4 regions of the Streptomyces sp. NPDC059201 genome follow, and region 1 is predicted to be linked to each of the others. Evidence: riboswitches for the same ligand, from Rfam matches in the RefSeq annotation. Region 1 holds a riboswitch; each other region holds the start of a gene.
The links. A riboswitch is a leader RNA that binds a small molecule or an ion and turns the genes downstream of it on or off. The one in region 1 is predicted to bind cyclic di-AMP.
Positions count from the first base shown of each region.

Region 2: linked by a shared signal. The riboswitch ahead of ACFXMG_RS18665 (M23 family metallopeptidase) and the one ahead of ACFXMG_RS35530 (M23 family metallopeptidase) in region 1 are both predicted to bind cyclic di-AMP.
Region 3: linked by a shared signal. The riboswitch ahead of ACFXMG_RS30870 (peptidoglycan DD-metalloendopeptidase family protein) and the one ahead of ACFXMG_RS35530 (M23 family metallopeptidase) in region 1 are both predicted to bind cyclic di-AMP.
Region 4: linked by a shared signal. The riboswitch ahead of ACFXMG_RS13390 (transglycosylase SLT domain-containing protein) and the one ahead of ACFXMG_RS35530 (M23 family metallopeptidase) in region 1 are both predicted to bind cyclic di-AMP.

Region 1 covers NZ_JBHZBB010000015.1:151,083-156,303, forward strand. Annotated here, with positions in the region: gene ACFXMG_RS35520 (MFS transporter) at 1-6, shown strand, start outside; gene ACFXMG_RS35525 (PP2C family protein-serine/threonine phosphatase) at 352-1,683, shown strand; cyclic di-AMP (ydaO/yuaA leader) riboswitch at 1,938-2,089, shown strand; gene ACFXMG_RS35530 (M23 family metallopeptidase) at 2,101-3,354, shown strand; gene ACFXMG_RS35535 (aldo/keto reductase) at 3,435-4,403, shown strand; gene ACFXMG_RS35540 (PrsW family intramembrane metalloprotease) at 4,400-5,221, opposite strand, start outside.
Region 2 covers NZ_JBHZBB010000005.1:119,535-124,755, reverse strand. Annotated here, with positions in the region: gene ACFXMG_RS18680 (GNAT family N-acetyltransferase) at 1-1,523, opposite strand, end outside; gene ACFXMG_RS18675 (HPr family phosphocarrier protein) at 1,729-2,010, shown strand; gene ACFXMG_RS18670 (GntR family transcriptional regulator) at 2,188-2,871, opposite strand; gene ACFXMG_RS18665 (M23 family metallopeptidase) at 3,066-3,836, opposite strand; cyclic di-AMP (ydaO/yuaA leader) riboswitch at 3,844-4,005, opposite strand; gene ACFXMG_RS18660 (M16 family metallopeptidase) at 4,205-5,221, opposite strand, start outside.
Region 3 covers NZ_JBHZBB010000011.1:248,972-254,192, forward strand. Annotated here, with positions in the region: gene ACFXMG_RS30850 (aspartate aminotransferase family protein) at 1-975, shown strand, start outside; gene ACFXMG_RS30855 (helix-turn-helix domain-containing protein) at 1,051-1,680, shown strand; gene ACFXMG_RS30860 (DUF6126 family protein) at 1,701-1,865, shown strand; gene ACFXMG_RS30865 (tyrosine-protein phosphatase) at 1,902-2,723, opposite strand; cyclic di-AMP (ydaO/yuaA leader) riboswitch at 3,113-3,276, shown strand; gene ACFXMG_RS30870 (peptidoglycan DD-metalloendopeptidase family protein) at 3,281-4,270, shown strand; gene ACFXMG_RS30875 (SGNH/GDSL hydrolase family protein) at 4,431-5,221, shown strand, end outside; gene ACFXMG_RS30880 (STM4011 family radical SAM protein) at 5,221-5,221, opposite strand, start outside.
Region 4 covers NZ_JBHZBB010000003.1:688,817-694,037, forward strand. Annotated here, with positions in the region: partial or broken gene ACFXMG_RS13380 (phosphocholine-specific phospholipase C) at 206-2,243, shown strand; gene ACFXMG_RS13385 (hypothetical protein) at 2,304-2,891, opposite strand; cyclic di-AMP (ydaO/yuaA leader) riboswitch at 3,217-3,402, shown strand; gene ACFXMG_RS13390 (transglycosylase SLT domain-containing protein) at 3,407-4,270, shown strand; gene ACFXMG_RS13395 (phosphoribosyltransferase family protein) at 4,264-5,221, opposite strand, start outside.

The DNA.
Region 1 (5,221 bases):
GAGTAGCCGGACGGAGTGGGCGGACGGAGTAGGGGACCTGTCCGGGTACGCCGTACGGGGGCCTGGCCGGGTATGTCGTACGGGGGTCTGGCCGGGTATGTCGTACGGGGGTCTGGCCGGGTACGCCGTACGGGGGCCTGGCCGGGTATGTCGTACGGGGCCTGCCCCGGTACGCCGTACGGGACCTGGCCCAGTCCGCCGTACGGCCCCGGGCACGCGCGCGTACGCCGGTCGGACGCCCGCCGGTCGCCGGGCGGCGTTCGGGCGGGGAACCTGGAGGATGTGCGGTCGCGGGTCCCGGCCCGGGGCGCACGGCCCGGTGGCGGGCCCCGACCGGTCAGGAGTACTCAGGTGGCGCAGCCTCGGGGAGCGGCGGGCGGTGGGCGGCGGGGCGAGGACACCCGCGGTCGTATCGCCCGCTCCGCCGCGCCCAAGGGGCCGGGTCTCAACGGGGCCAAGGGATCAGGTCCCAGGAGACCGGGTCCCAAGGGGGCAAAGGGATCAGGTCCCAAGGGGCCGTACGGGCGCGAGCCGCTGCCGGTCCTGCCCGTCCCCTACGGGGGCACCCGCAGGTTCCTGCGGGCGCTGCCGCCGCTGATCATCGTGGGCGGGGCGGTCTTCGACCTGTCCACCCCGCCCTCGTACACCGCCGCGCCGCTCTTCTCCGCCGCCCCGCTGGTCGCCGCCCCGTTCTTCTCCCGGCTCACGACCCTGCTGACCGGGCTGGCGGCGATCCTCGCCTCGGTCGGGCTGCACGCGTACAACGACACGCTCTCCGACGTGCCCTCGCTCACCGAGACCCTGACGGTGGTGACCGTCTCGGCGCTCGCGATGCTGATCAACCTGGTGGTGCGGCGCAGCGGCGAGCGGCTCGCCTCGGCGCGGGTGATCGCGGAGGCCGCGCAGCGGGCGGTGCTCCCGATGCCGGCGGAGCGGATCGCGGGGCTCCAGTGCGCGGCCCGGTACGAGGCGGCGCAGGCGGACGCGTTCATCGGCGGCGACCTGTTCGCGGTGCAGGACACCCCCTACGGGGTGCGGCTGGTGGTCGGGGACGTACGGGGCAAGGGGATGGACGCGGTGGAGGCGGTCGCCGTCGTCATCGGCGCGTTCCGGGAGGCGGCCGAGCAGGAGGCGACCCTGGAGGGGGTGGCGGCGCGGCTCGAACGGGCCCTCACGCGCGAGGGGACCCGGCGCGAGGGTCTGGACGCCTTCGAGGGGTTCACGACGGCGGTGATCGCCGAGATCCCGCGCGAGGGCGGGGTCGTACGGATCGTGAACCGGGGGCATCCGCCGCCGCTCCTGCTGCACGGGGACGGGCACCTGGAGCCGGCCGAGCCGGCGGAACCGGCGCTGCCGCTCGGGATGGGGGAGCTGTCGGTCTGGCCGGACCGGGCCGACGAGCGGCCGTACCCGCCGGGCGCGACGCTGCTGTTCTACACGGACGGCCTGTCGGAGGCGCGGGACGCGGACGGCGTCTTCTACGACCCGGCGGCCCGGCTCGCCGGGGCGGTCTTCCCCGGGCCCGAGGAGCTGCTCGACGCGCTCGTGGACGACGTGCGGCGGCACACGGGCGGCGGTTCGACGGACGACATGGCGCTGCTCGCGGTGAGCCGCCCGGCGACCGGGGCGCCGGAGCGGCGCCGGACGATGCCGGTGGTTCCACCCGGCCCGTCGTACCGCTGAGACCCCTGAGAGGCCCTGAGAGGCCCCCGAGAGGCGGTACTCACCGTCCGTGGTCGGGGGGTGTCACAGCGATAACAATTGACACAACATCAGATTCCGAGGGTTTGACGGTCCTTCACTGAAGGGGGGTCAACTCGGGCGAATCCCTGTCAATTCAATGAATGATCAAGGGGAACGGCTTGGAATCGGACCGCCGTGTCTATTAACGTTCGATAACGCAGCGCGGTCGTCCCAGCCGTCGCAAGAGACGGCTCCGTGCGCACGCGCCGAATCCCGTAAGGGAACCGGGGAACCAACCCTTGGGGTGAATCGGGCCCCTCGCACATCCCCCGTGCGAACACGCCCGTAGGAGACCTTCCTGCTCCGAACCCGTCAGCTAACCCGGTAGGCGAGAAGGAAGGAAAGGAGCGCGCCTCCGTGGCGTCCAACACCCCCGTACCCGGAGCCCCCTTCGAACCCTTCGGCGGCCCGGGTGCCGTCGGAGCGGACGACCCGGCGGGCTCCGCGCCGGTCGCGTACGACACCGCCTCCTTCACCCCGGCGCCCGGGGAATGGAACCCGACCGAGGGCTCCCTGCGCGCCGAGAGCCGCGCCGGCGGCCGCCACCGGGTCGTGAAGCAGCGCTCCAACTTCGCCCGCTCCTCCACCGTCCTCGGCGTCGGCGTCATCGCCGCCGTCGGCGCGGGCGGCCTCGCCACCGCGCAGGAGAAGCCCCCGGTCGCGATATCGCTCCCGGACCTGCCCGACCTGCCCGACCTGGGTCTGCCGGACGCCCACGACCTTCCGGGCGTCGGCGACCTCCTCCCGGGCGGCGACGAGGAGACCTCCCAGGTACGGGACTCCGCGCCGGTCGCCGCGGGCGGCGCCGCCGCGAAGCCGCTGACCTCGATCACGTACAACGCCCCGGCCGACACCGCGACCACCGCCGGTTTCGGCACGGGGACCGGCGCCGGGACGGGCGGCGGCACCGGCACCGCCACCGTGGAGCGCACCGCCTCCACCGCCGACGCCGGCGAGGCCCTGCGCGCCCGCATCCTCCAGCAGGCCGAACAGCAGCAGCAGGCCGCCGTCGACGCTGAGAAGCAGGCCGCCGAGAAGGCCGCCGCCGAGAAGGCCGCGGCGGACGCCAAGGCCAAGGCGGACGCCGCCGCGAAGGCCGAGGCCGAGGCGAAGGCCAAGGCGGAGGCGGAGCGGATCGCTGCCGAGAAGGCCGAGGCCGAGCGCATCGCCGCCGAGAAGGCGGAGGCCGAGCGGCTCGCCAAGCTGGCCGCCAGCTACTCCATGCCGCTCTCGTCGTACACGCTCACCTCCACCTACATGCAGTCCGGCTCGATGTGGTCCTCCGGCTACCACACCGGCCTCGACTTCGCCGCGCCCACCGGCACCCCGCTGAAGGCGGTGCACGGCGGCACGATCAAGTCGGCCGGCTGGTCCGGCTCGTACGGCTACCGGATCGTCCTGGAGCTGGAGGACGGCACCGAGGTCTGGTACTGCCACCTCTCCTCGATGACCGTCGGCGCGGGCCAGACCGTCACCACGGGCGAGACCATCGGCCGCGTCGGCGCCACCGGCAACGTGACCGGCCCCCACCTCCACCTGGAGGTCCACACCCCCGACGGCTCGGGCATCGACCCGGCGGAGTGGCTGCGCTCCAAGGGCCTGTCGATCTGAGGGACGGCCATGAGCCTTCCGGTCGGGGATCAGGCTCCCCGATCGGAATATGCCCGGCGGCGCACGGAGTTGAGTTCTGCATGACCTCACCTCTGCGCCCGCTGGGCACCTCCGACCTGCACGTCTTCCCGCTCGCCCTCGGCGGCAACGTCTTCGGCTGGAGTGCCGACGAGGCGCAGTCCTTCGCCGTCCTCGACGCCTACGCGGCCGCGGGCGGCAATTTCGTGGATACCGCCGATGCCTATTCCGAGTGGGTCGAGGGCAACGAGGGCGGGGAGTCCGAGACGATCATCGGCCGCTGGCTGACCGCCCGGGGCAACCGCTCCGACCTCGTCGTCGCCACCAAGGTCGGCGCCCATTCCCGCCTCAAGGGCCTGAGCGCCACCACCATCAAGGCCGGCGCGGAGGAGTCCCTGCGCCGCCTCGGCACCGACTACATCGATCTGTACTACACGCACTTCGACGACGAGTCCGTGCCGGTGGAGGAGATCGTCACCGCCCTCGACCAGCTCGTGAGGGACGGCAAGGTGCGTGCCGTCGCCGCGTCCAACATCTCCCCCGAGCGGCTGCGGGCCTCCCTCGACTTCGCCGAGGCCGAGGGGCTCGCCCGGTACGTGGCGCTCCAGCCCGAGTACAACCTCGTGTCCCGCGAGAAGTACGAAGGCGCGCTCCTCGACACGGCCGCCGACACGGGTCTCGCCGCCGTCCCGTACTACGGTCTCGCCGCCGGGTTCCTCACCGGCAAGTACCGGCCGGGCCGGACCGTCGAGAGCGTCCGCGCCTACCGCGCCTCCGAGCTCGCCGAGACCGCGCGCGGTCAGGCCGTGCTCGCCGCCCTCGACGAGGTCGCCGAGGCCCACGGCGCCGAGCCCGCGACCGTCGCCCTCGCCTGGCTCGCCTCCCGCCCCACGGTCGCCGCGCCGATCGCCTCGGCCCGCACGGTCGAGCAGCTCCCCGCCCTGGTCGCGGTGGCGGACCTGACGCTGACGGAGGCCGAACTGGCCCGTCTGACGGCCGCGTCCGAGACAGTGGAGACGCCGGAGGGCTAACCCTTGTAGGGGTTGTAGCCGCCGTAGTCGAGGTACTGCGGCGGCACCCACACCCGGCCGGTGGCCCGCGCCGCGTACGAGAGCGCGGGCGAGGCCGTGGCCCGGCGCTCCCACAGGTGGTGCAGCAGCTCCTGCTCGCGCGCGGCGAAGTCCGGCACCGGGACCGTGCCCCGGCGGGCCCGCTCGCGCAGGAAGGCGAGGGTCGTGGCGAAGGACTCGTACTCGCCGACCGCCCGCGCCCCCGCCTTGCCGTACGTACGGGACGCCACCGCCCGCGCGGTGCGGCGGGCCCGCATCGAGGAGAGCGCCAGCGGCTCCTCCGGGGAGAGCCAGCCCGCCGCCGCGTAGGCCGGGAGCACCCCGGCTATCGTGCGCAGCTCCTTCTGCCGGCTCCACACCGCGAGCCAGGTGAGCAGCCCGAAGGCCGGGACCATGAAGACCGCGTACACGGCGTAGAAGGCGAGCGCGCCGCCGAAGGTCGCCGAGCCGTTCCACAGCGCGTGCACGCCCATCGAGAGCAGCAGCCCGGAGAGCGGCAGCAGCACGCGGCGCAGCCGCCTGCCGCGCGGGGCGAGCGCGGCCAGGCCGAAGCCGATGCCGGTGAGCACGGTGAAGAGCGGGTGCGCGAAGGGCGACATCACGACGCGGACGAAGAAGGTGCCCGCGGTGACGGCGCCGATGCCGCCGTCGCCGAGGTCCTGGTCCTCCCCGAAGGCGTTGCCGAGGTAGAGGATGTTCTCGGTGAACGCGAAGCCGGTCGAGGTGAAGCCGGCGATCACCACCCCGTCGACCAGGCTCCGGAAGTCCCGCCGCCGGAA
Region 2 (5,221 bases), on a different contig from region 1:
ACGGTGGCGTGCGGGATGCGGGTGACGGGGACGCGGTGGCCGGGCGGGGCGCTGCCGCTGTGGCGGGCGCCCTTGACGACGACGACCGGTTTGACGGCGGCGGTGCGGCGGGCGAGCCGGGCGAACTTGCGCGGGTTGCCGATCGACTCCAGGTAGAGGAGGACGACGTCGGTCGCGGGGTCGTCGTACCAGTGCTGGAGGACGTCGTTGCCGGAGACGTCCGCGCGGTTGCCCGCGGAGATGAAGGAGGAGAGGCCGGCGCCGCGCCGGTGCAGTCCGGCGAGGAGGGCGACGCCGATGGCGCCGGACTGGGTGAAGAGGCCGATGCGGCCGGCGGCGGGCATCTCGGGGGCGAGCGAGGCGTTGAGCCGGACGTCGGCGGCGGTGTCGATGATGCCGAAGGCGTTGGGGCCGATGATCCGCATGCCGTACGAGCGGGCCTGGCGGACCAGGGCCCGCTGCCGCTCACGGCCGCCCTCGGTGCCGCTCTCGGCGTACCCGGCGGAGAGGACGACGAGGCCGCGCACGCCGTGTTCGCCGCAGTCGGCGACGACCTCGGGGACCCGCTCGGCGGGGACGGCGACGATCGCGAGGTCGACGGGGGTGCCGATGGCGGCGACGGAGGGGAAGGCGGGCACGCCGTCGAGTTCGGCCCCGGGGGCGTCGAGCGCGGGGTTGACCGCGTACACCTGTCCGGTGAAGTCGGCCTCCAGCAGGTTCCGCAGGACGGTGCGGCCGACGCCTCCGGGGGTGCGTCCGGCACCGACGACGGCGACCGAGCCGGGGGCGAGGAGCCGCTGGACGGAGCGGGCCTCGGCGCGCTGTTCGCGGGCCCGCTGGACGGCGAGGGAGCGGTCGGTCGGTTCCAGGTCGAGGTGGAGGCGGACGGAGCCGTCCTCGAAGCTGCGCTTCTGGGTGTAGCCGGCGTCCGTGAACACCTTGATCATCTTGGTGTTGGCGGGGAGCACCTCGGCGGCGAAGCGGCGGATGCCGCGCTCGCGGGCGACGGCCGCGATGTGTTCGAGGAGAGCGGAGGCGACGCCTCGGCCCTGGTGGGCGTCCTGGACGAGGAAGGCGACCTCGGCCTCGTCGGCGGGGACGGACGCGGGCAGGCCGCGGGCGTCGATCCGGTCGTAGCGGACGGTGGCGATGAACTCGCCGCCGACGGTGGCGGCGAGGCCGACCCGGTCGACGAAGTCGTGGTGGGTGAAGCGGTGGACGTCCTTGGCGGAGAGCCGGGGGTAGGGGGCGAAGAAGCGGTAGTACTTCGACTCGTCCGAGACCTGCTCGTAGAAGCTGACGAGCCGGTCGGCGTCGTCGGCGGTGATGGGCCGGACGCGCGCGGTGCCGCCGTCGCGCAGGACGACGTCGGCCTCCCAGTGGTCGGGGTAGGCGTGCTCCTCCGGGGCCGGTCGCTCCCCCGCTCCCGTCCCGCCCGGTCCGCCTGTCCCGGCCGTCCCGCTCGCACCGCTCGTCCCGTCCGGTCCGCCCGGTTCGTCCGCCTGCTCCGACGCGCTCCGCATGGGGCAAAGCCTACGGCGGGGGTCCGACACCGGCACCGTTCGCGCGCCCCCTCGTCGGCGGTACACGGCTCGCGCGGCCCGCCTTCCGCGGGCATGGTGAGGGGGGCCGAACGTCGCACGGATGCGGGACGAAGGTCGGCAGGAGCACGCCGCACGCCGTGAGAGACTGGTCTAGACAACCGCTGAAGACCTGAAGGGCAACACCATGGCTGAGCGCCGCGTCAACGTCGGCTGGGCCGAGGGCCTGCACGCCCGCCCCGCCTCCATCTTCGTCCGTGCCGCCACGGCCTCCGGTGTCCCGGTGACCATCGCCAAGGCCGACGGCAACCCGGTGAACGCCGCGTCGATGCTCGCGGTGCTCGGTCTGGGCGCGCAGGGCGGCGAGGAGATCGTGCTCGCCTCGGAGGCCGAGGGTGCCGAGGCCGCGCTGGAGCGCCTCGCCAAGCTCGTCGCCGAGGGTCTCGACGAGCTCCCCGAGACGGTCTGACGGTCTGACCCAGCGGGTCGATCCACGCTCTTCCCGGACGGCCGTGTCCCCGGAACTCCCGGCGGACACGGCCGTCCGGCATTTCCGGATCCAGGCATTTCCAGAGCCAGGCAATTCCATTTCCTGGCAGCACGAAAGACGCCCCGGAATTGCTATTCTTTGTATACGGCGCCCGTGTTAATTCCGGACGCTCGCCGTGTTGACGGCATGTTGCGAAACCCTCACACGGCCCCGCTCCGGCCTTTTCAGCCGGTGCAGCGGAAGCGTGTGCTCGGCGTGCAGGGCGGTCAGCGCGCGGGCCCGCTCGGCGTCCCCGCGCGCGATGGCGTCGACGATCGCCCCGTGCTCCGCCCAGGCGTCGACGGGCCGGTCCGGCTGGTCGACCGCGTACATCCAGGCGATCTTGTGGCGCAGTTGGGTGAGGAGGGCGGCGAGCGCCGGGCTCCCCGACGCCTGCGCGAGCGTCTCGTGGAACCAGCCGCCGAGCGCCCGCAGATCCTCGCCCTGCCCCCGGCGGGCCCGCTCCTGCCCCAGCCTGACCAGGCCGCGCAGCACCTTGAGGTGGGCGTCGGTGCGCCGCTGGGCGGCCCGGGCGGCGCCGAGCGGTTCGAGCAGCGCGCGTACGTCGAGGAGGTCGGCGGCCTCCTGGTCGGTGGGTTCGGCGACCTGCGCGCCCGCGTGCCGGCGGCTGACGACGAAGCCCTCGGACTCCAGGGTGCGCAGCGCCTCGCGGACCGGGACGCGGGAGACGCCGTAGCGGCGGGCGAGCTGGTCCTCCGTCAGCCGGCTGCCACGCTCGAAGATCCCCGAGACGATGTCGTCCCGGATCGCCGTGCATACCGATTGCGCGGGAACCCGCATGTCCGACCTCCGCTTTCACTCCGCGCGCACCGAATTCGAGCGGCGCTGTTTCCGCGACTCTATTGCAGTGCGCCGGAAATTCCGATGCCCCCTCGGAATTCGTCCGGTTCGCGGCAGCGACAGCACCTGCCCCGGGGGTGACGAAAAGGCCCCGGCTCGTGGGAGCCGGGGCCGTTTCGGGGTGGGGTGACGGGTCAGAGGCTGACGCCGCGGGCGCGGAGGTACGCGACGGGGCTGATGTCGGAGCCGTAGTCGGCGCTGGTCCGGGCCTCGAAGTGGAGGTGCGGGCCGGTCGAGTTGCCGGTCGAGCCGGAGATGCCTATCTGCTCGCCGGGCTCGACGGACTGCCCGACGTAGACGCCGATGGACGACAGGTGGCCGTACTGGGTGTACGTGCCGTCGTTCATCCGGATCACGATGTTGTTGCCGTACGCGCCGCCCCAGCCGGCCTCGACGACGGTGCCGGAGCCGACCGAGACGACCGAGCTGCCGTAGGCGGCGTGGAAGTCGACGCCGGAGTGGCTGCCGGAGGACCAGAGGGAACCGCCGGTCTTGTAGCCGGTGGAGACGTACGAGCCGGAGACCGGGAGGTTGAAGGAGGCGAGGCGGCGGCGCTCGGCCTCGCGGGCGGCGCGCTCCTTCTCCTCGCGGATCTCCTGCGCGCGGGCCTCGGCCTTGCGCTTCGCCTCGGCGCGCGCCTTGGCCCGGGCCTCGGCCTCGGCGGCCTCCTGCTCCTGGGCGGCGGCCTGGGCGCTGATCTGGTCGGCGATGGACTCGTCGGCGATCACCTGAGTGAGGCCGGTGTCCTCGGCGGAACGGTTGTCCGTGTCGGCGGCGAGCGCCGGGGAGGCGAGGGTGCCGACGACGCCGGTGGTCGCGAGGGCGGCCACGCCGGCGAAGCCGGCGCTGCGGCGAGCCAGTCGGCTCGCACCACGGTGCTTCCCGGTGGCACGGGTGAACGCCAAGACGGTTCCTTTCCTTCCTTCTCGCCTACCGGGTTAGCTGACGGGTTCGGAGCAGGAAGGTCTCCTACGGACCCCTCCGCGCGGCGAAGGCGTCCGATTCACCCCAGGGACTGAGTGGGTCCCCGGCTCCCCAGGCTCGCGCCTGACGGGGACTCGGCGATGGCTGTCCGGGTGCCGCGGGTGCGGCGCGTGCGTCGGGTCGGACAGCCGGGTCGACGCTAGGCCGGACGGATGTCGATCGCCAAACAGACACGCCCATTTGTAAGACATGCCACAGGGCATACGATCACCCTTGTCTCATAACGGATAAAGCGGAGGTCTCCGACGCAACTTCGCATCGGAGACCTCCGCCGGGAGCCGACGGCGGGTCAGCTCACCACGGTCACCTCGCCGATGCCGAGGGCCCGGACGGGCTCCTCGATCTGCGCGGCGTCGCCCACCAGGACGGTGACGAGCCGGTCCACCGGGAAGGCGCTGACGACGGCGGCCGTGGCCTCGACCGTGCCGGTCTCGGCGAGCCGGGCGTACAACCGCGCCTGGTAGTCGTCCGGGAGGTGCTGCTCGACCTGGTCGGACAGGGTCGCGGCGACCGACGCGGCCGTCTCGTACTTGAGCGGGGCCACGCCCACCAGGTTCTGCACGGCGATGTCCCGCTCGGCGTCGGTGAGACCGCCCTCGGCGAGGGTGCGGAGCACCTTCCACAGGTCGTCGAGGGCCGGACCGGTGTTGGGGGTGTCGACCGAGCCGCTGATGGCGAGCATCGAGGCGCCGTGCCCCTCGCCGTCCGAGCGGAGCACCTGCCCGAAGGAGCGCACGCCGTACGTGTACCCCTTCTCCTCGCGCAGGACGGCGTCCAGACGAGACGTCAGGGTGCCGCCGAGGCAGTAGACGCCGAGGACCTGCGCGGCCCAGACGGCGTCGTGGCGGTCCGGACCGATCCGGCCGATGAGCAGCTGGGTCTGGACGGCCCCGGGGCGGTCGACGATGACGACCCGTCCGGTGTCGTCGGCGGTGATCGGCGGCATCGGGCGCGGCGCGGCCGGCTTGCCCGCCCAGCCGCCGAGGGTCTCGGCGAGGACCTTGTCGAGGTCGACGCCGGTGAGGTCGCCGACGACGACCGCGGTGGCGGCGGCGGGCCGCACGTACCCGTCGTAGAAGGCGCGGACGGCGGCGGCGTCGATGACCTCCACCGTCTCCTTGGTGCCCTGGCGCGGCCGGGACATGCGGGCGGTGGCCGGGAACAGCTCCTTGTAGAGCTGCTTGGCCGCGCGCCGGCTGGGGTTGGCGGCCTCGTGCGGGATCTCGTCGAGCCGGTTGTCCACCAGGCGCTTGACCTCGTCCGGGTCGAAGGCCGGGGAGATCAGGGCCTCGGCGACGAGCCCGAG
Region 3 (5,221 bases), on a different contig from region 1:
TACGCCACCGGCCGGCCGAGGATCGTCTACTGCCACCACGCCTTCCACGGGCTCACCACCGGCGCCCTCTCCGTCAACGGCGAGCAGGGCTTCCGGGCGGGCTTCGACCCGCTGCTCCCGGACACGCCGATCGCGCTCGGCGACCTCGACGCCCTGGAGCGCGAGCTCCGCAAGGGCGACGTGGCCGCCTTCGTGGTCGAACCGATCCAGGGCAAGGGCGTCCACGAGGCCCCGCCCGGCTTCCTCGCCGCCGCGCAGGAGCTGCTGCACCGGCACGGGGCGCTGCTGATCGCCGACGAGGTGCAGACCGGCCTCGGCCGGACCGGCGACTTCTACGCGTACCAGCACGAGGAGGGCGTCGAGCCGGACCTGGTGTGCGTGGCGAAGGCGCTCTCCGGCGGGTACGTGCCGGTCGGCGCGACCCTCGGCAAGGACTGGATCTTCAAGAAGGTCTACTCGTCCATGGACCGGGTCCTGGTCCACTCCGCCAGCTTCGGCGGCAACGCCCAGGCGATGGCGGCGGGGCTGGCGGTGCTGTCGGTGATGGAGTCCGAGGGGACGGTCGCGCACGTGCGGCGGGTCGGCGGGCTGCTGAAGAGCCGGCTTGAGGAGCTGGTGCCCCGGTACGAGCTGCTGCACGCGGTGCGGGGCCGGGGGCTGATGATCGGCATCGAGTTCGGGCGGCCGAGCTCGCTGGGGCTGCGCGGGCGGTGGGCGATGCTCCAGACGGCCCGCAAGGGGCTCTTCGCGCAGATGGTGGTGGTCCCGCTGCTCCAGCGGCACCGGATCCTCACCCAGGTCTCCGGGGACCACCTGGAGGTGATCAAGCTCATCCCGCCGCTGGTGATCGACGAGGCGGACGTGGACCGCTTCGTGACCGCCTTCACGGAGGTCATGGAGGATGCCCACGGCGGTGGCGGGCTGCTCTGGGACTTCGGGAAGACGCTGGTCAAGCAGGCGGTCGCGCAGCGCTGAGCCGCCGGCGTCCCGCGTTTTTGCCTCTGGGGCAAGAAACTTGCCTCAGAGGCACGTTCCTGGCGGAATGGACCCATGGACCACGTCCCCCGGGGCCCCGCCCCGGAAACCGCCGCTCCCGAGATCCTGCCCGACGTCGCCCCGCAGCTGCGGGCCCTGCGCCGGCGCCGGGGGTTCACCCTGGAGGCGGCCGCCCAGCGGGCCGGGCTCTCCCCGGCGCACCTCTCGCGCCTGGAGACCGGGAACCGGCAGCCCTCGCTGCCGATGCTGCTGGCCCTGGCCCGTATCTACGGTACGACGGTCGCCGAGCTGCTGGGGGAGACCCCGCCGGAACGCGACCCGGTGGTCCGGGCCGGCCGCTCCGAGCCGGTCGAGGCGGACGGCTGGGTCTACCGGCAGGCGGGCGGCGCCGGCCGGGCCATGCAGTGCCTGCGCGTCCATGTGCCGTACGCCACCCGGGCCGACATCGTGCGCGTCCACCCCGGCGAGGAGTGGCTGCACGTCCTCGAAGGACAGGTCCGGCTCGCCCTCGGCGAGGCGGTGCACCTGCTCGACCCCGGGGACAGCGCGCACTTCGACTCGCTCACCCCGCACCGGATCGGCGCGGCCGGCCGCGCCGGCGCCGAGGTGCTGTTCGTCCACACGCTCCTCCAGAGCCCCGCCGCCGAGCTGTGCCTGGGCGGCGGCGCCCCGCACTCCCGCTGAGCCTCCGAAGGTTGGTCGACATGTCCGACAAGTCAGCACATTCCGCCCCGGGCACCGGCGAAGAGCGCGGCGAGGGGAAGTTCCCCAAGGGGCTGGTGCTCCGCCTCTTCGCCTACCTGATCGCCGGTCACCTCTTCGCCGGTTTCCTCTACCTGCTCTTCATGCTCGGCGGGCAGAACCAGTAGTCGTCGCGCAGTAGCGGTTTCCGGGCCCGCTGGCACTCACGCCGCCGTGAGCAGCCGCTCCCGCAGGCGCGCCAGGGTCTCGGGCGCGAGCTTCAGGCCCTCCGCGAGGTAGGTGTCGACGGAGCCCCAGGTCGCGTCGATCGTCTCGAAGGCGGCCCTCAGGTACTCCACCCGCGCGTCGAAGAGCGGGCTCAGCAGCTCCATCACCTCGGGCGCCATCGCGTCCCGGGCGGTGGAGCTGCGGCGCACCTTGTAGCGGCGGTGCGGCGCGTCGGACTTCACGTAGTCGGCCTCGATGGCCTCGCGCTCCACGCCCAGCGCGAGCAGGGTGATCGCGATCGAGAGCCCGGCGCGGTCCTTGCCGGCCGCGCAGTGCATCAGGGCCGGGACGGACTCCTCGGCGAGGGAGTGCAGGACCCGGCTGTGCTCGGCGGTCCGCTCCACGATCATCCGGCGGTACGAGGACGTCATCCGGTCCGCCGCCTTGCCGTCGCCCAGCAGGTTCCGCAGCGTGCCGAGGTCGCCCTCGCGGACCATCCGCCAGAACTCCTTGCCGTCGGCCGGGTCGCTCAGGGGTATGTTCACGTTCCGTACGCCCGGGAGCTCGACGTCGGGCCCCTCCACCTTGGCGTCGGCGGCGTTGCGGAAGTCGAAGATCGTGTGCAGCCCGAGGTCGGAGAGGAAGGCCGCGTCGGACTCGGTGGCGTCGGCGAGGTGACCGCTGCGGAAGAGGGCGCCGGGCCGGACGGCCCGCCCGTCCGTGGTCGGCAGGCCGCCCACGTCCCGGAAGTTGCGGACCTCGGCGAGCTCGGGCTCGCCGGGTTCGAGGGGGTGGACCTGCGGCGACTGCTGCGTCACGGATGCTCCTGGGGGTAGGCGTCAGCGGGACCGGGACGAGATCGGTTCCCCCCGCAATCATCCCGGCGCGCAGGGCCTGGCGCACCCCCCTGGTCGGTAATGGGCGATCTGTCCGTATTGGAGGGTCTTGCGGTAACGCGCCCTGGTTGCGGGGGAGATGGAATGCGGCGCGTGAGCAGGGTCATAGAAGTGACGGATCGTGGCCGACCGCCCGGATCAATCACCCTCCCTGAAAAGGGAATCGAGGGACCGTCATCGACGGAGGGTGACCGGAATTCCGGGCCCGAAGATCGTCCCGGAATGCCCGTCGAATTCCGTGGCTTGTTCGCGCCGACCCCGCTCGTCTAGCGTCGCCGTCAATCCGGTCGGACCGCCGAATCCTGCCACCGCCCGGAATTCGACCCCATCCCATCGCGTGGCAGGAGCGGGGGACCCAAGGAAGTACGCCGGTCCCGCGACGCAGGACGGCTAGGGGTGAAGCCGCGTGAGAAACGCGGCCGGGCATCTCCAGTCCGAACCCGACAGCTCACCTCGCAGGCGCCGGAGAGGAATTCGCCATGCCCGTGAAGGGTAAGCACCGCCGCCAGAAGTCCACCCTCATCACCCGTGGCCTCGTCGCCGCCGGCACCGGTGGCGCCGTCGTCGCCCTGCCGCTCCTCGGCGCCACCGGCGCCCACGCCGCCGAGCAGGCCGCCCCGGCCGCCGTCTCCAGCGCCGTGGTGAGCGCCGCCGCGCACGTCCACACCCAGGCCGCCGCCGCGCCGGCCGCCCAGGCCGCCGCCCCGAAGACGTACTCCGTCGTCGCCGGCGACTACCTGTCGAAGATCGCCGCCGAGCAGAACGTCGCCGGCGGCTGGCAGAAGCTCTACTCCGACAACCGCCAGGTCGTCGGCGGGAACCCCTCCCTGATCCTGCCGGGCATGAAGCTCACCCTCGGCGCCAAGAACCCCGCCAAGGCCGCCGCCCCGAAGCCCGCCGCCGCGCAGTCCGCGCCCAAGGCCGCCGCCAAGGCCGCCCCGAAGGCCGCTCCGAAGGCCGAGCGCAAGGCCGCCCAGAAGACCCAGTCCTCCGGCGAGCAGACCCGCGCCTCGCGCTCCACCGAGCGCGCCGCCGCCCCGGCCGCCGCGCAGTCCACCTCCTCCGGCTGGGTCGCCCCCGTCGCCGGCGGCGGCGTCTCCACCCCCTACCGCGCCTCCGGCTCCATGTGGTCCTCCGGCTACCACACCGGTGCCGACTTCATCGCCTCCTCCGGCACCACCGTCCGCGCCGTCGGCGCCGGCACGGTCGTCTCCGCCGGCTGGAGCGGCGCCTACGGCAACGAGGTCGTCATCCAGCACGCCGACGGCAACTACTCGCAGTACGCCCACCTCTCCTCCCTCTCCGTCTCCTCCGGCCAGTCCGTGAGCGGCGGCCAGCAGATCGGTCTCTCCGGCTCCACCGGCAACTCGACCGGCCCGCACCTGCACTTCGAGATCCGCACCTCGCCGAGCTACGGCGCGGACATCGACCCGCTGGCCTACCTGCGCCAGCACGGCGTGTCGATCTGACCCGTCCGGCCCCACGGCCACACGAAGGCCCGGCACCCCTGGTGCCGGGCCTTCGCCCTATTCCGGCTTGGCAAACTCTTTATCGGTGGCATATATCACCCGCCGTCAACCCCTCCTTACGGTCGCGTAGGTCACATCCGAAAAGGAAGGATGTGCTTCCGTGGCAGACGATTCGAGAGCAACAGACGAGAACACGTTCGGGTCCTTCGGGTCGTACGCGGCGATCGGTGACAGCTTCACGGAGGGCGTCGGGGACCCGGGTCCCGACGGGACGTTCGTCGGCTGGGCGGACCGCTTCGCGGTGCTCCTCGCCGACCAGCTTCCGGACCACGAGGGCTTCCGCTACGCGAACCTGGCGGTCCGCGGCCGCCTCCTCGACCAGATCGTGGCCGAACAGGTCCCCCGGGCGAAGGAGCTCGCCCCCGACCTGGTCACCTTCTGCGCGGGCGGCAACGACATCATCCGCCCCGGCACCGACCCCGACGACGTCGCCGAGCGCTTCGAGCGGGCCGTGCGGGACCTCACCTCCGCCGTCGGCACCGTCATGGTGACCACCGGCTTCGACACCCGCGACGTGCCGGTCCTCAAGCACCTGCGCGGCAAGATCGCCACGTACACGGCCCATGTCCGCGCCATCGCCGACCGCTACGACTGCCCGGTCCTCGACCTGTGGTCGCTGCGCTCGGTCCAGGACCGGCGCGCCTGGGACGACGACCGGCTGCACCTCTCGCCCGAGGGCCACACCCGGGTCGCGCTGCGCGCCGCCCAGGTCCTCGGCCTGCCGGTGCCGGCCGACCCGGACCAGGCGTGGCCGCCGCTGCCCGTCCGCGGTCCGCTGGAGGTCCGCCGCGACGACATCCTCTGGGCGCGCGAGTACCTGGTGCCGTGGATCGGCCGACGGCTGCGCGGCGAGAGCTCAGGGGACCACGTCGAGGCCAAGCGCCCCGACCT
Region 4 (5,221 bases), on a different contig from region 1:
CGCGCCGGAGCTCGCACGACAGGCCCTCGACCGACTTATTGGTCGCACCTGATACCAATTCCCCTACAGGTTGGACCAGGCTGAACGAGCACGACCTGCCTGTTCACCAACCCCTTACCGCACGTGCGTATACCTTTGGGCGCCGCTCCCCCATCATGGCTGCCGACACGCCCGCAGGGGCACACCGTGACAGGAGGGGCGGGGCATGCTTCCCATCAGCCGCAGAGGGTTCGTCGGGATCGGGGCGGGGCTCGGTGCCGGGCTCGTCGCGGGGGCCGCACTGCCCCCGGCGACGGCCTCGGCCGCCGCGCGGGCCGCGACCGGCACCCTGACCGACGTCCGTCACGTGGTGATCCTCATGCAGGAGAACCGCAGCTTCGACCACTACTTCGGCACCCTCCGGGGCGTGCGCGGCTTCGGAGACCGCGCGGCGGGGAACATCCCCGGCGGCTGGGGCACCTTCCAGCAGCCCAACTGGGGCGGCCGGCAGTTCCCCTGGAAGCTCAGCGACACGCCCCCGGCCGGCGGGGTCGACGGCGAGACGCTCGCCCAGTGCAACGGCGACCTGCCGCACAGCTGGACCTCGCAGCACGCCGCCTGGAACAAGGGCCGGCTCGACAACTGGGTGACCGGTGTGGGCAACACCCGCACCCTCGGCCATCTCGACCGCGAGGACATCCCGTTCCACCACGCGCTCGCCGACCACTACACGATCTGCGACGCCTACTTCTGCTCGGCGCTCAGCGCCACCGGCCCGAACCGCACCTTCCTGTGGAGCGGCAGGATCGACGCCTCCAGCAAGGACGGCGGGGACGAGTCGGGGCTGACCTGGGAGACGTACGCGGAGGCGCTCCAGCGGGCCGGCGTGAGCTGGAGGGTCTACCAGAACGCCCAGGACAACTACGGCGACAACGGCCTCGCCTACTTCAAGAAGTTCACCGACGCCCGGCCCGGCGACCCGCTCCACGACCGGGGCATGGCCTCGGTCCCGAAGGTCACCGGCTCGACCCCGGACGACATCGCCGCCGCGATCCGCGCCGACGTCCTCGCCGGCACCCTGCCGCAGGTGTCGTGGGTGGTGGCCAACGAGGCGTTCTCGGAGCACCCGTACGCCCCTCCCGGCGACGGCGCCCACTTCGTCGACCTGGTCTACCGCGCCCTGGCCGCGAACCCCGAGGTCTTCGACTCGACGGTGATGTTCCTCAACTACGACGAGAACGACGGCTTCTTCGACCACGTGCCGCCGCCGGTCGCCCCGCCCGGGACCCCGGGCGAGTACCTCGACGGCGTGCCGATCGGCCTCGGCTTCCGCGTCCCGATGCTCGTCATGTCGCCGTGGACGCGGGGCGGCTGGGTCAGCTCGGAGGTCTTCGACCACACCTCCGTGCTCCGCTTCCTGGAGACCTGGACCAGCGCCCTCGGCACCCCGGCGGCCTGCCCGAACATCAGCGCCTGGCGGCGGAAGGTGACCGGCGACCTGACCGGCGTCTTCGACTTCTCGAACCCGGTGTACGGGGTCCCCGGCGGCCTCCCGTCGACGACGGAGGTCATCGGCATGGCCACCTGCGGCCCGCTCCCGAACCCCGCGCCGCAGAACAACGCGCTGCCCGCCCAGGAGCCCGGCACCCGCCCGGCCAGGGCGCTCCCCCTACCAGCCGAACGGCAACCTCGACCGCTTCGAGTTCGGCGCCGCGGGCAAGATCCTCGCCTGGTTCTCCCTGACCAACCAGGGCCCGCAGGCCCGGCGGGCCGCCCACTTCTCGATCCACCCGCACCAGCACCGGGACACCGCCGCCTGGCAGTACACGGTGGACCCCGGGACGACCACCTCCGACTACTTCAACATCGGGCTCGGCTCGGGCTCGGGGAAGTACGACATCTCGATGATGGGCCCGAACCGCTTCCTGCGCCGCTTCATCGGCGACGCCTCCAAGGCGGGCAAGGCGATCGAGGTGGCGGCGCGCTTCGCGACCGAGCCGGGCACCGGGAAGACGGCGATCTGGTTCAGGATGACCAACACCTCCGCCGGCCCGGTGACCTTCACGATCCGCTCCAACGCCTACCGCGCGGACGGCGCGTGGACGTACACCGTCCCCGCCGGCTCCACGCGCGAGGACTTCTTCAACGCGGTGGCGTACCACGACGGCTGGTACGACTTCACGGTCCTCGCCGACATCGACGGCACCTGGTCGCGCCGGTACACCGGCCACATCGAGACGGGCGCCCCGAGCGTCACGGGCTGACCGCGGGGCGCGCGGGGCCTCGCGCTGGCTCTGGCCCTCGCCCTCGCCCTCGCCCGTCGCTCAGCGGCCGGCGAGGGCGGCGCGGTGGATGGTGGCGTCGACGAGCGCGAGCGCGTCCTCGGCGGTGCGGCCCGGGGCGCGGTTCCAGGGGCCGATGAGCCCGTGCCACCCCCGCGACCGCAGCTCGGTCATGATCCAGGCGCCGGCCTCGTTCATGGTGGACGCGCTGCCGTGACCGAGCCGGTGGGCGGCGAGCAGGGCGCCGCAGAGACACCGCGCGCCGCGCGCGTCACGCAGCTTGTACGGGGTGTTCTGCCAGCCCCACTCGGTCAGCACGCGGCGCGCGTAGGCCAGATGGACGGAGGGCCGTACGTCGGCCCGGCCGACCCGGCGCCAGACGTGCAGCCGGTCCGGGAGGACGGCCCCGATCCTGCCCGGCAGCGGGCGCTCGGTAGGCGGGGCCGGAGGCAGCGCGTCGAGGGCGTCGGCGACCAGCTGATCGACGGGGACGGAGAGCAGGCTCCGCCAGGCTTCGGGGGCGGGTGGGACCAGGCGCTCCCAGGCGGCGGACTCGTACAGGCGGGCCGCCTCGCGGTCGAGGGCGTCGGGGTCGAGCTGCGCGGTGGACGTCAGAACAGGAAGTGACATTCCTACATCATTGGGACTGATTGTCCAGTTTGCGACTTATGCCACCCGACCGGCACCCTCGGCTCTGACTATCGACATGACGACGCATTGCTCCGCAAAAGGCATCAGATTCCCTATTCGGACATTGCGCCGCCCAGTGACGCGACTCACTCCGCCCCGGCGCAACCCATCGTCCGATTCCCCACGAGCCATGCGCCGCAAGGGATTCCGACCGGCCCGCCGAAACCGTCGATCTTGAATTCCGGCCGGTCGATCTTTACCTCCCCATTTCTCGCGCATTCCCATCTTGTTCCCCGCCGCATTCCTCGCCTACGGTCACCTCTATTCGAGCGGATCGCCAAATCCTGCCACCGCCCGAAAGACCTCCCATTTCACCCGACGGCAGGAGCGGGGGACCCACCACACCGCCGGTCCGGCCATCCGGAACGGCTCGGGGTGAAGCCGCGTGCGCGCGGCCGGACATCTCCAGTCCGAACCCGACAGCTCACCTCGCAGGCGCCGGAGAGGAAACCGTCATGCCCGCTCACGGCAAGCACCGCCGCCCCCGACGCCGTACCGTCACCCGAGGTCTCGCCTTCGCGGGCACCGGCGGAGTCGCCCTCGCCCTGCCGCTGGTCGTGCCCGCCACGGCCGGCGCCCAGCCCGCCGCTCCCGCCCTCGCGCCGGCCGCCGCCGTCGCGGCTCCCACCGCGCGGACCGCCGCCGTGGCGCAGGCCCCCGCGGCCGTTCCCGCCGCTCCGGCCGCCGCGCGCGCCTACACCGTGGTGAAGGGCGACTCGCTTTCCCTGATCGCCCACCGAAAGGGAATTCAGGGCGGCTGGAAGTCGCTTTACCAGGCGAACAAGAAGACCGTGGGTGACAATCCGTCACTCATTCACCCCGGTCTCGAACTGACGATTCGTCGGGATTCCGCCAAGGCCGCGCCGAAGCCCCAGCAGACGGCCCGCAAGAGCGCGGCGAAGCCCGCGTCCGGCGGTTCCGCCGAACGGGCGAGCCGCTCCGCCGCCCGCGCCGCGGCCCCCGCCGTCCAGGCCGCCCCGATCGCCGCCACCCAGTACGCCGACAACCTCGACGGCTGGATCCGCGAGTCGCTGGACGTGATGGCCCGGTACGGCATCCCCGGCTCGTACGAGGGCATCCACCGCAACATCATGCGCGAGTCCTCGGGCAACCCCCGCGCCATCAACCTCTGGGACTCCAACGCCGTGAAGGGCACGCCGTCGAAGGGCCTCCTCCAGGTCATCGACCCGACGTTCGCGGCGTACCACGTGCCGGGCACCTCGCTCGACCCGTACGACCCGGTCGCGAACATCACCGCCGCCAGCAACTACGCGGCCGACCGGTACGGCTCCATCGACAACGTCAACGGCCCCTACTGATCCCGCCCGTTCACGGCCGCACGGAAGCGGCCGGTGAACCAGTCCGTCGCCAGCGACGCCACCTCCTCCAGGGCCCCCGGCTCCTCGAAGAGGTGGCCGGCGCCGGGTACGACCTCCAGCCGGCTCTCGCAGCGCAGCAGCGCCTCGGCCCGCCGGTTGAGGTCCAGGACGAGGTCGTCGCTCCCGCCGACGATCAGCAGTGTCGGGGCCCGGACCCCGGCGAGACGCTCCCCCGCCAGGTCGGGCCGGCCGCCCCGGGACACCACGGCGGCCACGTCGTCGCCCGGGTCCGCCGCCGCCCACAGCGCGGCGGCCGCACCCGTACTCGCCCCGAAGTAGCCGCGCGGCAGACGTTCGATACCGGGCGTCCCGGCCGCCCAGGCGGCGGCGCGGCCCAGCCGCTCGGCGAGCAGCGGGGTGTCGAAGACCCGTGAACGGTCGGTCGCCTCGGCCTCGGTGAGCAGGTCGAAGAGGAGAGTCCCGAGCCCCGCCCGGTTCAAGGCGGAGGCGACCTCGCGGTTCCGCGGACTGTGCCGGCTGCTGCCACTGCCGTGCGCGAAGAGGACCAGCCCAGCGGCCCCGTCGGGCACCGCCAGATCACCGGACAGCACCGGTTCGCCGCCCGGGATCCGCACGGCGGTGTGCCGGACGACCGGATCACGCGCCGCCCGGCTCCGGTCGAGCCGGGCCACCACCTCGGCGTCCGGCGTCTGGTCGAACTCCCGGTAGAACTGCCCGACCGCCGCGAACCCCTGCGGGGCGCGCACGGCGACCGTCTCGTCGGCCTCGCCGCCGAGCCGCGCCGTCCACCCGTACGGCGCCACCGGTACCGCGAGCACTATCCGGGCGGCGCCCCCGGCCCGTACCACCCGGCAGGCGGCCAGCGCGGTCGCACCGGTCGCGAGCCCGTCGTCGACGACGACCACCGTCCGCCCCTCCAGCGGCACCGGC